3 regions of the Streptomyces sp. GL_140 genome follow, and region 1 is predicted to be linked to each of the others. Evidence: riboswitches for the same ligand, from Rfam matches in the RefSeq annotation. Region 1 holds a riboswitch; each other region holds the start of a gene.
What was found. A riboswitch is a leader RNA that binds a small molecule or an ion and turns the genes downstream of it on or off. The one in region 1 is predicted to bind cobalamin.
Positions count from the first base shown of each region.

Region 1 (4,281 bases):
GTCAGGTGGCCGACCGGACCGCGTGAGCGACCCTGACCGCGTCCGCCGTCGCCCGGACGTCGTGGACCCTGACGGCCCAGGCGCCCTGGTGGGCGGCGATCGCCGACAGGGCGGCCGTGGCGGCGTCCCGTCCGTGCGCGGGCGGTGGTGTGCCGTCCGTTCCGGCCAGGATCTGCCCGAGGAACCTCTTGCGGGAGCCCGCGACCAGGACGGGGCGGCCCAGCGCGCACACTTCGGCCAGTCCGGCGACCAGGCCGAGGTCGTGCTCCGCCCGTTTGGCGAAGCCCAGCCCGGGGTCGATCACGAGCCGCTCCGGCGCAATGCCGCCGGCCACGACGGCCTCGATGCGGGTACGGAGTTCCGCGACGACCTCGCGCACCACGTCCCCGTACACCGCGCGGCTGTTCATGTCGTGGCTGAACCCGCGCCAGTGCATCACGACGAAGGGGGCGCCGCTGTCCGCGACGGTCGGGATCATGGCCGGGTCGGCGAGCCCGCCGCTGACGTCGTTGACCAGGACCGCGCCCGCGTCGATCGCCCGGGCGGCGACGGAGGCGCGCATGGTGTCGACGGATACGAGGACACCCTCGGCCACCAGATCCCGTACGACCGGGATCACGCGGCGAACCTCCTCGTCCCCGTCGACACGGGAGGCCCCGGGGCGGGTCGACTCGCCCCCGACGCCGACCAGGTCGGCTCCCTCGGCCACGAGATCCAGGCCGTGCTTGACGGCGGTCGCGGCGTCGAACCATCGACCGCCGTCGGAGAAGGAGTCGGGGGTCACGTTCACCACGCCCATGACCGCCCACCGGTCCCAGCCCGGCAGCCCCGCGACGGGGGACTGTTCCGCGTTCGGCGCGTGGGTGGACATGCAGTTCGTCTCCGTATGTGGTCGCTGTCAGGTCGTGGCCGGTCCGGCCCGGACGCCTCGGCGTCCGGCCCGGACCTCGACCGCGTCAGCCGTTGTCGGCGGCCAGCTCCGCCCGGACCTCGCGGGCGGCGGCGACGAGGTTCTCCAGCGAGGCGCGGGTCTCGGTCCAGCCGCGGGTCTTGAGACCGCAGTCCGGATTCACCCAGAGCCGCTCGGCCGGGATGGCTTCCAGCCCCTTGCGCAGGAGCGCGGCAGCCTCGTCGGCACTGGGCACACGAGGGGAGTGGATGTCCCAGACGCCGGGGCCGGCCTCCCGGGGGTAGCCGTGCTCGGCCAGTTCGTCGGCCACCTGCATGTGGGAGCGGGCGGCCTCCAGGCTGATGACGTCGGCGTCGAGGTCGTCGATGGCCTGGACGATGTCGCCGAACTCGGCGTAGCACATGTGGGTGTGGATCTGGGTGTCCGGCCGGACACCGCTGGTGGTGAGGCGGAAGGATTCGGTGGCCCACTCCAGGTATTCGGCGTGGTCGGCGGCGCGCAGCGGGAGCGTCTCGCGCAGCGCGGGCTCGTCCACCTGGATGACGGAAGTGCCCGCGTCCTCAAGGTCGTTGACCTCGTCGCGCAGGGCGAGGGCGACCTGTCGGGCGGTGTCGCCAAGCGGCTGGTCGTCGCGTACGAAGGACCAGGCGAGCATGGTGACCGGTCCTGTCAGCATCCCCTTCACGGGCTTGGCCGTCAGGGCCTGCGCGTACGAGGTCCAGCGGACGGTCATCGGCTCGGGGCGGGAGATGTCGCCGGCGAGAACCGGCGGGCGCACGTACCGGGTGCCGTACGACTGCACCCAGCCGTGCTGCGTGGCGACGTAACCGGTCAGCTGTTCCGCGAAGTACTGGACCATGTCGTTGCGTTCGGGCTCGCCGTGCACGAGGACGTCGATGCCGGTCTTCTCCTGGAAGGACACCACCTCCGCGATCTCGGCCTTGATGCGTGCCTCGTACCCGGCGGCGTCGATCCGCCCGGAGCGCAGGTCGGCGCGGGCCACGCGGAGCTCGTCGGTCTGCGGGAACGAGCCGATGGTGGTGGTCGGCAGGAGCGGCAGCCCCAGGTGGGTGCGCTGGGCGGCGGAGCGCTCGGCGTACGACTGGGACCGCCGGCCGTCCGCGTCGGTGACGGCCGCGGTACGGGCACGGACGGCGGGGTCGTGGGTGAGGGCGGAGCCGGCGCGGGAGGCGAGGTCGGCGCGGTTGGCCGCCAGCTCGGCGGCGATCACGTCGGTGCCCTGGGCCAGGCCCCGGGCGAGGGTGACGATCTCCGTGGTCTTCTGGCGGGCGAAGGCCAGCCAGCGCCGCACCTGCGGGTCGACCTCCCGCTCGGCGGCGGCGTCCAGCGGGACGTGCAGCAGCGAGCAGGAAGCGGCCACGTCCACCCGCTCGGCCAGCCCGAGCAGGGTTCCCAGGGTGGACAGGGACTTCTGGTAGTCGTTGATCCAGATGTTGCGGCCGTTGACCACGCCCGCGACCAGGCGCTTGCCCGGCAGCCCGCCGACCGCAGCGAGACCGTCCAGGTTCGCGGCGGCGGAGTCGGTGAAGTCGAGGGCGAGACCCTCCACCGGGGCGGCGGCGAGTACCTGCAGCGCGTCGCCGAGCCGGCCGAAGTAGGAGGCGACGAGCAGCTTCGGCCGGTCGGTGGCACCTCCCAGCTCGCGGTAGGCGCGGGCGGCGGCGTTCAGTTCGGCCGGGGTGCGGTCCTGGACCAGGGCCGGCTCGTCCAGCTGGACCCACTCGGCGCCCGCGGCGCGCAGGTCGGCGAGGACCTGGGCGTAGACGGGCAGCAGCCGGTCGAGCAGGGTCAGCGGCTCGAAGTCGGGGGCCACGCCCGGCGCGGGCTTGGCGAGCAGCAGGTAGGTGAGGGGGCCGACGAGGACGGGACGGGCGGTGTGTCCGAGGGCGAGGGCTTCCCCCAGCTCCGTGACCTGCTTGGTGGAGTCGGCGGCGAAGACGGTGTCGGGGCCGAGTTCCGGGACGAGGTAGTGGTAGTTGGTGTCGAACCACTTGGTCATCTCCAGCGGGGCCACGTCCTGTGTGCCGCGGGCCATCGCGAAGTACCCGTCGAGCACGTCGGCCTCGACGGCCGCGCGGTGGCGGGCGGGGACGGCACCGACCATGACACTGGTGTCCAGGACGTGGTCGTAGTACGAGGAATCACCGGTCGGCACTTCGTGGACGCCTGCGTCGGCCAGCTGCTGCCAGTTCGAACGGCGCAGGTCGGCCGCGGTCCGGCGGAGGGCTTCGGCGGTGACGCGGCCCTTCCAGTAGCCCTCGACCGCCTTCTTCAGTTCGCGGTTCTGACCCTGGCGGGGGTAGCCGTACACGGTGGCTCGTGCTGCCGCGGCTGCGGGCTTGGCTGTCACGGAACTCTCCTTCGCGAGATGTGTCCAGGAACGCCCCGATGACGGGACGTGGACGCGAAGGGAGGACAGAACGCGCGGACCACGTGGCGGGAGAACGCCGCACGTGCCGCTCGCTGTGTACGCCGACCCGCCCACGAGGTCACCGGGATCTCCGCATGCGGAATCGTCCGCGTGCGGGCAGTGGCAGGTCTTCGGACTCGCGGGCACGCCTGCCGGTCTCCCGGCGGGCACCTACTGGCCGTCGCTTCCCAGGACCGTTGTCCGGTCCCAGTGCGTATGACAGCGGTCGTTCCCACTCACCGCTGCGGGGCAGTCCCGGATTCCCACCGGGTTCCCTCTTACGACGCATCCCGCCTGGCGGACGGGGGCGAACCAGCTGCGAGATCCACACTAGGCGGCCGAACTAAAGAATGAGGAGAGAAGTCCAGATACCGGATGCCGAATCGTGATGCCCGCGCGGGGGGAGAGCCGAGGGCGGGTGGTGCACCCGGGTCACTGCTCGCCGCGCCCCACGGCCTAGGCTTCCAGTGGCCCGGGCGACCAGCTCCCGCGCACGACAGGAGACGTACCGCACGATGAATCGCGACGACCCGGCACTCGACGACCCGGTCGGCCAGTCACTCGGCGGCCACCACGCACGGTTCGCCCGCCGGATCGGCCGGGCCGCCACCTACCTTCCGGGCGTCGCGACCTTCTCCTCGGTCTCCGCCGACGCGGGCGCGGCGGAATGGGCCGACCTGGCGCGGCTGCTCGGTCCGGGCGAATTCGCCGACATGTTCAGCTGCCCGGCCGATCCGCCGCCCGGCTGGGAGCCGGTCTTCGACCTCGAGGGCCGCCAGATGATCCGTTCCACGAGCGCACCGACCAGCCGGCCCGTCCGCCCCGGTGCCGGGCCGGACACCGGTGTGGTCGAGCTGGGCGCGGACAACGTGCCCGAAATGCTCGATTTCATCGAGCGGACCCGGCCGGGGCCCTTCTGGCCGCGCACCCACGAGCTCGG
Region 1 is NZ_CM174404.1:869,133-873,413, reverse strand. It holds gene folP (dihydropteroate synthase) at 2-871, opposite strand; gene metE (5-methyltetrahydropteroyltriglutamate--homocysteine S-methyltransferase) at 957-3,281, opposite strand; cobalamin riboswitch at 3,447-3,674, opposite strand; gene AC3IYJ_RS04100 (GNAT family N-acetyltransferase) at 3,857-4,281, shown strand, end outside.

Region 2 (4,281 bases), 5.0 Mb from region 1:
CCGGGCCGTCCTCGTAGGCGTAGCCCGCTCCGGCCAGCTCGATCAGGGGGGTCGGGGTCTCCAACGGGTTCACGGGTACAGCCCCTTCAGTACGAGGGTCAGGGTGATCAGCGCCGCCAGCAGCGCGGTCGTGGCCGCCAGGAACCGCCACGACAGGGCCGCCTCCGGTACGAGGACCCGCAGCGAGCCGTCGTAGCCGCGTCCGGCCAGCCCCGCCTGGAGCTTGGCCGCGCGGTCGAAGGCCCGTACGAAGGAGGTCGCGGCGAGCCCGGCCAGGGAACGCCATGCCGCCGCCCGGCCGGTGTGCCCCAGGCGGGCCGCCTGGGCCCGGTGGACCTGGGCCACGGAGTCCAGGAGCAGGAACGTGATCCGGTACATGACCAGGGCCACGTCCACCACGGCCGCCGGCACCCCGGCCCGGACCAGCCGGGGGAGCACGTCGGAGACCGGGGTGGTGAAGGCGAACAGCAGCAGCCCGAGCGAGGCCGCCGAGGTGCGCAGGAGCAGCTCGGCGGCGTGCCGCGGGCCGTCCGGGGCCATGGCGACCAGGCCCTGGGGGCCGCCCACGGCGAAGAGCAGCGGCAGCGCTCCGGTGAAGCAGAAGCCGAGCGGGATCCGGAAGGCCCGCCACAGCTGCCGCCCGGTCACGCCCGCCGGGCCGAGCAGCACGGCGAGCGTGGCGGCGGCCACCAGCGGGCCGCCCGGCCAGGGCGGCAGGCAGACGGCGGTGACCGTCAGCCCGATCCCGAGCAGGGCCTTCTCCAGGGGGTGCCGGCCGCGCCAGCGACTGCCGTGCGCGGCCACGTCGATCGGCAGCACCGCCTACGACTCCCGGGCGGCGGCGGCCGTACCGGCTCCGGCGGCGGCCTGGGCGAGGCCCTGGCGGCGGCCCTTGCGGACGCCGAAGTAGTACGCGAGCACGCCCGCGCCCAGCGCCGCCTGCAAGGCGAACAGCGCCGACTCCACTTCCCCGGAGGGGGGCTCGTACAGCGGGGAGAACCACGGTTCGTAGTCCGGCTTGAGCTCGGTGATAGCCGCCTCCGCCTGCGCGTCGGCGCCCGCGAACGGCTCCTCCTTGCCCTCGCCGAGGCCGAGCGCGATCGGGAGGACGGCGAGTGCGGCCACCAGGAGCAGCAGCAGGGTGTTGATCTTCGCGTTCCTGCTCATCCGGCCGCCGCCTCCTGCTTCCCGGTACGGCCGGAGGTCAGCTGGGCGACACCCAGCCGGACCAGGTCCGACTTGCTCGACGCCATCAGAAGCCGCATCACGAGGACGGTCAGCAGCCCCTCGCTCACGGCCAGCGGCACCTGGGTGACCGCGAAGATCCCGCCGAACTTCACGAGCGCGCCGAGGAAACCGGAAGCCGGGTCCGGGAAGGCCAGGGCGAGCTGCACGCTGGTGACGCAGTAGGTGACCAGGTCCGCGAAGAAGGCGCCGAAGAAGACGGTCACCATCAGCGGGAGGCCCGCGCCGCGCAGCAGCCGGTAGACGGCGTAGCCCGCCCACGGGCCGGCGATGGCCATCGAGAAGACGTTGGCGCCGAGGGTGGTGAGGCCGCCGTGGGCCAGTAGCAGGGCCTGGAAGAGCAGGGTGATGGTCCCGAGCACCGCCATGATCGGCGGCCGGAACAGGATCGCCCCGAGCCCGGTCCCGGTGGGGTGCGAGCAACTGCCCGTGACCGAGGGGATCTTCAGGGCGGACAGGACGAAGGTGAACGCCCCGGCCGCGCCGAGCAGCAGGGTGCTTTCCGGGTTGGCCTTCACCTCGCGGGTCAGCGAGCGGACGCCGTGGACGACGAAGGGAGCGGACGCGGCGCCCCAGGCGGCCGCGTGCAAAGGGGGTAGAAACCCCTCGGCTATATGCATGAGTGGGGAGACCTCTCCAGCACCTCGTGGATGGACAACGCGCCCCGGCCGGTCTCCTGGCTCACGGGTTGACGTCCGCTCTCCGCCTTCCCGGGCAGCACGGAACCTCCCGCGCAGCCCAGTGGCTTTCCCGCAGGAGTGGAGCCGGACTTCCCGATCACAGTGGCGAGGGCCGCACCGGTTTCTCACCGGTTTCCCGAACACCAAGGCCCATTGACCCTAGTCGGCGGCACGGGCGGCAACAAACCGGAACCCGTACGGGCGCGGTCCGGTGGCGACCGTGCCCGGCGGCGCGGAGGGTGGGGGAGTGGACTACTCCGACCTCACCGCCGTGTACGTGAACTGCACGCTCAAGCGGTCACCCGAGCCCAGCAACACCGAGGGTCTGATCGCCAGGAGCCGCGCCGCGATGGAGGCGGCCGGAGCGCGGACCTCGCTCATCCGGGCCGTCGACCACGACATCGCCACGGGCGTCTGGCCGGACATGACGGAGCACGGCTGGGAGGAGGACCAGTGGCCGGTGCTCTACAGCCAGATCATGGACGCCGACATCCTCGTGCTGTGCGGCCCGATCTGGCTCGGCGACAACAGCTCGGTGATGAAGCAGGTCATCGAGCGGCTCTACGCCTGCTCCTCGATCCTGAACGAACAGGGCCAGTACGCGTACTACGGGCGCGTCGGCGGTGCTCTGATCACCGGCAACGAGGACGGCGTCAAGCACTGCGCCATGAACATCCTCTACAGCCTCCAGCACCTCGGCTACGCGATCCCGCCGCAGGCCGACGCCGGATGGATCGGGGAGGCCGGGCCCGGTCCCTCGTACCTGGACCCCGGCTCCGGCGGCCCCGAGAACGACTTCACCAACCGGAACACGGCCTTCATGAGCTGGAACCTCATGCACCTGGCGGCCCTGCTCAAGCGGAACGGCGGGATCCCCGCCCACGGCAACCAGCGCTCGCAGTGGGACGCCGGCTGCCGCTTCGACTTCCCCAACCCGGAGCACCGCTGACCCCGAGCCGCCGCGCGACGCCCAGGACCACGAGGGCCGCGAGGCGCCCCTTGGCGGCCCGCAGGGGGCACGGCACCGGCCGGCGCCGGACCAGGAGCAGCAGGGTCCCCCACCCCCGGTGCCTCACCTGGGCAGCAGGGCGTCCAGTTCGGCGTCGAGGTCGTAGTGGCGGTGCTCCTCGCCGCGCGGGACCATCGTGGTCATCCGCCGGCACAGCTCGCGCACGTCCTTCGAGCGGGCGGACACCACGCAGCCCTGGGCGCCGTTGCTGAAGGCGAGGTAGACCCGCGGTTCGGTGCCCCGCCAGCGCGGCCACACCTGGATGTCGCCCTCCCCGGTGGCGCAGATCTGACCGTCGAGGAGCAGCTCGCGCGAGAACACCCAGTGCGCGAGGTGCAGTCCGGCGCCCTCGAAGTCGAGGGAGATCTCGTAGGGCCGGTCGGTGCGGTACACGAAGACGCCCCGCATCGGAACGGGAGCGGAGGCGGCCTCCAGCTGGAGCGGGAGGACCCGGTGTTCTGTGCCGGTCATGGGGGGGCCGCCTCTCTCTCAGGGGTGGGGAAAACACACCCACTCGGGCAAGTTAGTCCACCCCAGGGCCCCCTCCGCGGGGCAAAGGTCCCATCCGAGAGGGTCCCTCGGCCTCTTTTCTCCCGAACGTGACAAGAACACGACGAGCCCGCCCCCGGGAAGGGGTCGGGCTCATCGTGTTCTCGTCACGTTCGGCAGTCGCTGGGTCCTACGGCAGGGGGTTGTAGATGAAGGACTCGTGCGAGTTGGACTGGCCGATCGCGGTGAAGCCCGAACCGTTGGACTGGGCACCGTTGTTCTGGTTGGACGCACCGAAGCCGGAGGCGACCTGCTGAGCGGTGGAGGAGTTGCCGAGGTTGCTGCCGCCTACGCCGCTGCCGAGGATGCCGGCGAGGGCCGCGTTCGACGCGGTCCCGGCCGCACCGGCCCCGTTGTCGGCCTGGGCGACGCCGGAGAGCAGCGCGAAGGCGAAGGGGAGCGATGCGACAGCCGCCATCACGCGGATGCTGCGGGTGGTTGCCATGATTGAAGTCCTCCAGTTAAGCAAAAAGGCTGTGGTCCAAGGCGGTTGGCCGACCGCCGGGGGTGTGGACGCGACGTCGTGCCCCCACCCTGGCGCAAGTGATCATCAAGAAACCAGCCCAGACCGCCTTGTTCCCCCGCAAGCGTGAGCAACTCACTCCCAAACCTCATATCCCACCCAATTTCGAACGCAGTTACATGCGTAACCCGCCCAATAGCCGTGAGGGGGACGGAAGTGCGGAACGAGAACGGCCCGGGGCCCCGATGCAGCGCATCGGGGCCCCGGGCCGTTCGGGTCGGACTGAGTGCGTCAGCACTCGATGACGTTGACCGCCAGGCCGCCTCGGGCGGTTT
Region 2 is NZ_CM174404.1:5,855,520-5,859,800, forward strand. It holds gene AC3IYJ_RS27155 (energy-coupling factor ABC transporter ATP-binding protein) at 1-64, opposite strand, end outside; gene cbiQ (cobalt ECF transporter T component CbiQ) at 70-819, opposite strand; gene AC3IYJ_RS27165 (energy-coupling factor ABC transporter substrate-binding protein) at 823-1,167, opposite strand; gene AC3IYJ_RS27170 (energy-coupling factor ABC transporter permease) at 1,164-1,865, opposite strand; cobalamin riboswitch at 1,895-2,088, opposite strand; gene AC3IYJ_RS27175 (flavodoxin family protein) at 2,137-2,874, shown strand; gene AC3IYJ_RS27180 (SsgA family sporulation/cell division regulator) at 2,998-3,405, opposite strand; gene AC3IYJ_RS27185 (hypothetical protein) at 3,614-3,928, opposite strand; gene AC3IYJ_RS27190 (L-serine ammonia-lyase) at 4,238-4,281, opposite strand, start outside.
Region 2: another riboswitch for cobalamin. It lies ahead of AC3IYJ_RS27170 (energy-coupling factor ABC transporter permease); the one in region 1 lies ahead of metE (5-methyltetrahydropteroyltriglutamate--homocysteine S-methyltransferase).

Region 3 (4,281 bases), 7.2 Mb from region 1:
GCCATGCAGCGTTCCCCGGCCGATCCGTACCCGGCGCCCACGAGCGCGTCGACGGCCTGGTCCAGATCGGCGTCGGGCATCACGATCATGTGGTTCTTGGCGCCGCCGAAGCACTGGGCGCGCTTGCCGTGCGCGGCGGCGGTGGCGTAGACGTACGCGGCGATCGGGGTGGACCCGACGAACCCGAGTGCCTGGACCCGGGGGTCTTCGAGGAGGGTGTCGACGGCTTCCTTGCCGCCGTTGACCACATTGAGAAGTCATCTCATTTGGTCAGTCTGCGGTAGCAGATGAGGGTGCAGGCGATGCTGGTGAAGGCGAGGAAGTGTTCGGCCTTGCGTTCGTAGCGGCGGTGCAGGCGTCGGCAGCCGGCGAGCCAGGACATGGTCCTTTCGACCACCCATCTGTGGCGGCCGAGCCGTTGTGAGGACTCGATGCCTCTGCGGGCGATGCGGTGTCTGATGCCGCGTCCGCGTAACCATCGTCGCAGGTGGGCGTAGTCGTAGCCCTTGTCCGCGTGGAGCTTGCCGGGCTTGCGTCGTCGGCGTCCGCGGCGGGATCGGATGGGCGGTATGCCGCGGACAAGGGGCTCGAGAGCCTGGCTGTCGTGCAGGTTCGCGCCCGAGATCGCGACGGACAGGGGCAGACCGGTCCGCTCGGTGATCAAGTGGATCTTCGAGCCGAACTTGCCCCGATCCACAGGATTCGGACCTGTCAGATCCCCCTTTTCAGGGCCCTCATGTTCACCGAGTCGATCGCGCAGCGGGACCAGTCGAGTTCACCGCGGACGCCGAGTTCGTCGAGGACCAGCCGGTGGAGCTTGGCCCACACCCGGGCCTCGCTCCACTCGGAGAATCGTCGGTGGGCTGTCGCCCCCGAGGGGCCGAACGATGCCTTGGGAAGCTGCTGCCAGGTACAACCCGACGTCGCGACGAACACGATCGCGGCCAGTACTTCACGGTCACCATGCCGGCGCCGCCCACCGCCCTGAGGCCGCGACGGCGCGTCCGGCACCACCCGCTGGAACAGCTCCCACAGCTCGTCCGGCACCAGCCGTTCAACGATCCCCACCATGGCCGACAGTCTACCCGCGAAGCCCAAATGAGATGACTTCTGAGCACGCCCGGCGGCAGGCCCGCCTCCAGGAACAGCTCGGCCAGCCGCAGCGGTACGGACGGATCGCGCTCGGAGGGCTTCAGGACGAAGGAGTTCCCGCAGGCCAGGGCGGGGGCGGCCTGCCAAAGGGGGATCATCGCGGGGAAGTTGAAGGGGGTGATCCCGGCGACGACGCCCAGCGGCGTGCGCAGGGAGTGCACGTCGATCCCGGTGCTCACGTTGTCGCTGAATTCGCCCTTGATGAGGTGCGGAATCCCGGCGGCGAACTCGACCACCTCCAGCCCGCGTTGCAGGTCGCCGTGGGCGTCGGCGACGGTCTTGCCGTGCTCGGCGGACAGCAGCCGAGCGATCGAGTCCCTTTCCCCTTCGACCAGTTGCAGGAAGCGCAGCAGTACGCGTGAACGGCGCTGCGGGTTCCACTGGCCCCACTCGGCCTGCGCCTCCTGCGCGTTCTCGATGGCGGCCTCGGTGTCGACGCGCCCGGCGAGCGGCACGCGCGCCTGTACCGAGCCGGTGTTGGGGTCGTACACGTCGGCGAAGAGGCCGGAGGTGCCGGTGGTGTGCTTGCCGCCGATGAAATGGGTGAGCTCGCGGACCATGGGTGCCTGCTCTCGTCAGGTTGGATCCGGGGATGGCACGACGCAGCCGCGGACGGGCCGGATGGGGCACGCCGCGGGGAAGGTCGTGAGAACTACGAGCGCGCGGAAAGGTGGTGCGCGCGCTCCGCCGGATCACCAGGGTCGTGGGTACAAACCGGTGCCATGCGTGTCTGCTCCATCCTCGTGGACAACACGGAACGTTCCGCGGCCGGTATCCTGACTCCCGGATCCCCGCGTGCCGCCCGCCTTCCCGACAGACCTCGTCAGTGGCGTGTGGATGGCAGCACACTCCCCGGTCACAGTGGCGGGACCGTGCCGGTTTCTCACCGGCTTCCCTGCACCGCGGACCTTTGCCCACGAACATATAGTTGGACGTCCTAGTAAGTCCACCCCCGGCGTCGGCGCGCCCGTAGTTGGCTCAATCGCATGGTCCGCGCGCACGTCGGCCGGCGCGAGCGCGACGGCCGAGCGGAGATCAAGCAGGTCGAGGTGCTAGGAGTTGCTCCACCCGGTCGTGCTCGAATACGAGTCGATCAGGTCGACCACGAAGACGAGGGTCGAGCCCGCCGGGATCAGCCGCGAGGGCGACTGGTTGCCGTAGCCGAGCCGCGGGGGAACGATGATCTCGCGCCGGCCGCCGACCTTCATCCCCCTCACCCCCCGGTCCCACCCCTTGATGACCTTGCCGCTGCCCAGGGCGAACTTGAACGGCTCGCCGCGGTCCCAGGAGGCGTCGAACTCCTTCCCGGAGGCGAAGGTCACCCCGACGTAGTGGACCCTGACCACCATCCCCGGCTTCACCTCGGGCCCGTCCCCGACGACCAGGTCCCGGACGGTCAGCTCGGCAGGAGCATCACCCTCCGGAACATCGACCTCGGGCTTCGTCAGTTCACTCATGGCCGCCTCGCCTCATCACTTTCCGCCGGAAGCCCGCGCACGGACCATCCGGACACATGGACGCTCCATGCAGCAGATGGCCACGCTACCGAGGATGCCGGCGGAATCCGTGAACCGGAGCGACCCGCAGGGCTCTATGCGCTACCGGGAACGTGCAGCTCGCCCGTGCGTGCCACGGCCGCGTACCAGTGGGCGCTCGACTTGGGCGTGCGCTCCAGGGTGTCGTAGTCGACGTGGATCGCACCGAACCGTTTGGCGTAGCCGTAGGACCACTCGAAGTTGTCGAGGAGGGACCACAGGAAGTAGCCGCGTACGTCCGCGCCGTCGGAGATCGCCCGGTGTACGGCATCGAGGTGCGCGTGGACGTACGCGGCGCGCTCCGGGTCGTGGACCGTGCCGTCCGGGCCGACCTCGTCCTCGTACGCGGCTCCGTTCTCGCTGATGACCAGCGGCAGGCCCGGATAGCGGGCGGCGGTGCGGGTCAGCAGGTCGTACAGGGCGCCCGCGTCCACCGGCCAGCCCATCGCGGTGCGCTCGCCCGGCGCACGGTGGAAGGCGACCTGGTCCGCTCCCGGCCAGGGCGAGTACGCGCTGTTCCCGTGACCGTCGTCCTGCGGCCGCTCCGCGCCCTTCACCGCGTACGAGACGACCGTCGGGGTGTAGTAGTTGACGGCGAGCAGGTCCAGGGGCTGGTGGATCGTGGCGGCGTCGCCGTCCCGGACGAAGGCCCAGTCGGTCAGGTGGGCGGTGTCCGCCAGCAGGTCCTGGGGGTAGGCACCCTCCAGCATGGGGCCGAGCCAGATCTGGTTGCCCACGGCGTCGATGCGCCGGGCCGCGTCCCGGTCCTCGGGCGACGGGGTCAGGGGGCGGACCTCGTGGAGGTTGAGGGAGACTGCGAGCCGGGCGTCGCCGGGCAGTGCGGACCGCAGGGCCTTCACGGCGAGGCCGTGGCCGAGGTTGAGGTGGTGGGCCGCGCGCAGGGCGGCGACCGGGTCGGTGCGGCCCGGCGCGTGGACGCCGGATCCGTAGCCGAGGAACGCGCTGCACCAGGGCTCGTTGAGGGTGATCCAGTGCTTCACCCGGTCGCCGAGGGCGTCGGCCACGATACCCGCGTACTCGGCGAACCGCTCGGCGATGGCGCGCTCGGGCCAGCCGCCCGCGTCCTCCAACTCCTGTGGCAGGTCCCAGTGGTAGAGGGTGAGAGCGGGTTCGATTCCGGCGGCCAGCAGTTCGTCGACGAGCCGGCGGTAGAAGTCCAGGCCCTTCTGGACGGCCGGCCCCCGGCCGGTCGGCTGGACCCGGGACCAGGAGACGGAGAACCGGTAGGCGCCCAGGCCCAGTTCTGACATCAGGCGGACGTCCTCGGGGAACCGGTGGTAGTGGTCGACGGCCACGTCCCCGGTGTGGCCCTCGAACACCTTGCCCGGGGTGTGGGAGAAGGTGTCCCAGATGGACGGGGTCCGGCCGTCCTCGCGGGCGGCGCCCTCGATCTGGTACGCGGCGGTGGCCGTGCCCCACAGGAAGCCGGGCGGGAAGGTGCGGACGGTGGTGAGTGGCCGGGTCTCGGACGCGGTCATAGGAGAGCGCTCCCAACGCGAGCTTGGATGATGCGGTGCGGACAGGGGGGAAGGGGGAGAGAGGGGGAGGAGGCGGTTCTTGGTCGGCCGGTCAG
Region 3 is NZ_CM174404.1:8,028,733-8,033,013, forward strand. It holds partial or broken gene AC3IYJ_RS37320 (aldehyde dehydrogenase family protein) at 1-257, opposite strand, end outside; one part of gene AC3IYJ_RS37325 (IS5 family transposase) at 263-723, opposite strand; one part of gene AC3IYJ_RS37325 (IS5 family transposase) at 723-1,071, opposite strand; partial or broken gene AC3IYJ_RS37330 (aldehyde dehydrogenase family protein) at 1,113-1,712, opposite strand; cobalamin riboswitch at 1,902-2,072, opposite strand; gene AC3IYJ_RS37335 (FKBP-type peptidyl-prolyl cis-trans isomerase) at 2,205-2,609, opposite strand; gene AC3IYJ_RS37340 (GH1 family beta-glucosidase) at 2,744-4,186, opposite strand; gene AC3IYJ_RS37345 (carbohydrate ABC transporter permease) at 4,278-4,281, opposite strand, start outside.
Region 3: another riboswitch for cobalamin. It lies ahead of AC3IYJ_RS37330 (aldehyde dehydrogenase family protein); the one in region 1 lies ahead of metE (5-methyltetrahydropteroyltriglutamate--homocysteine S-methyltransferase).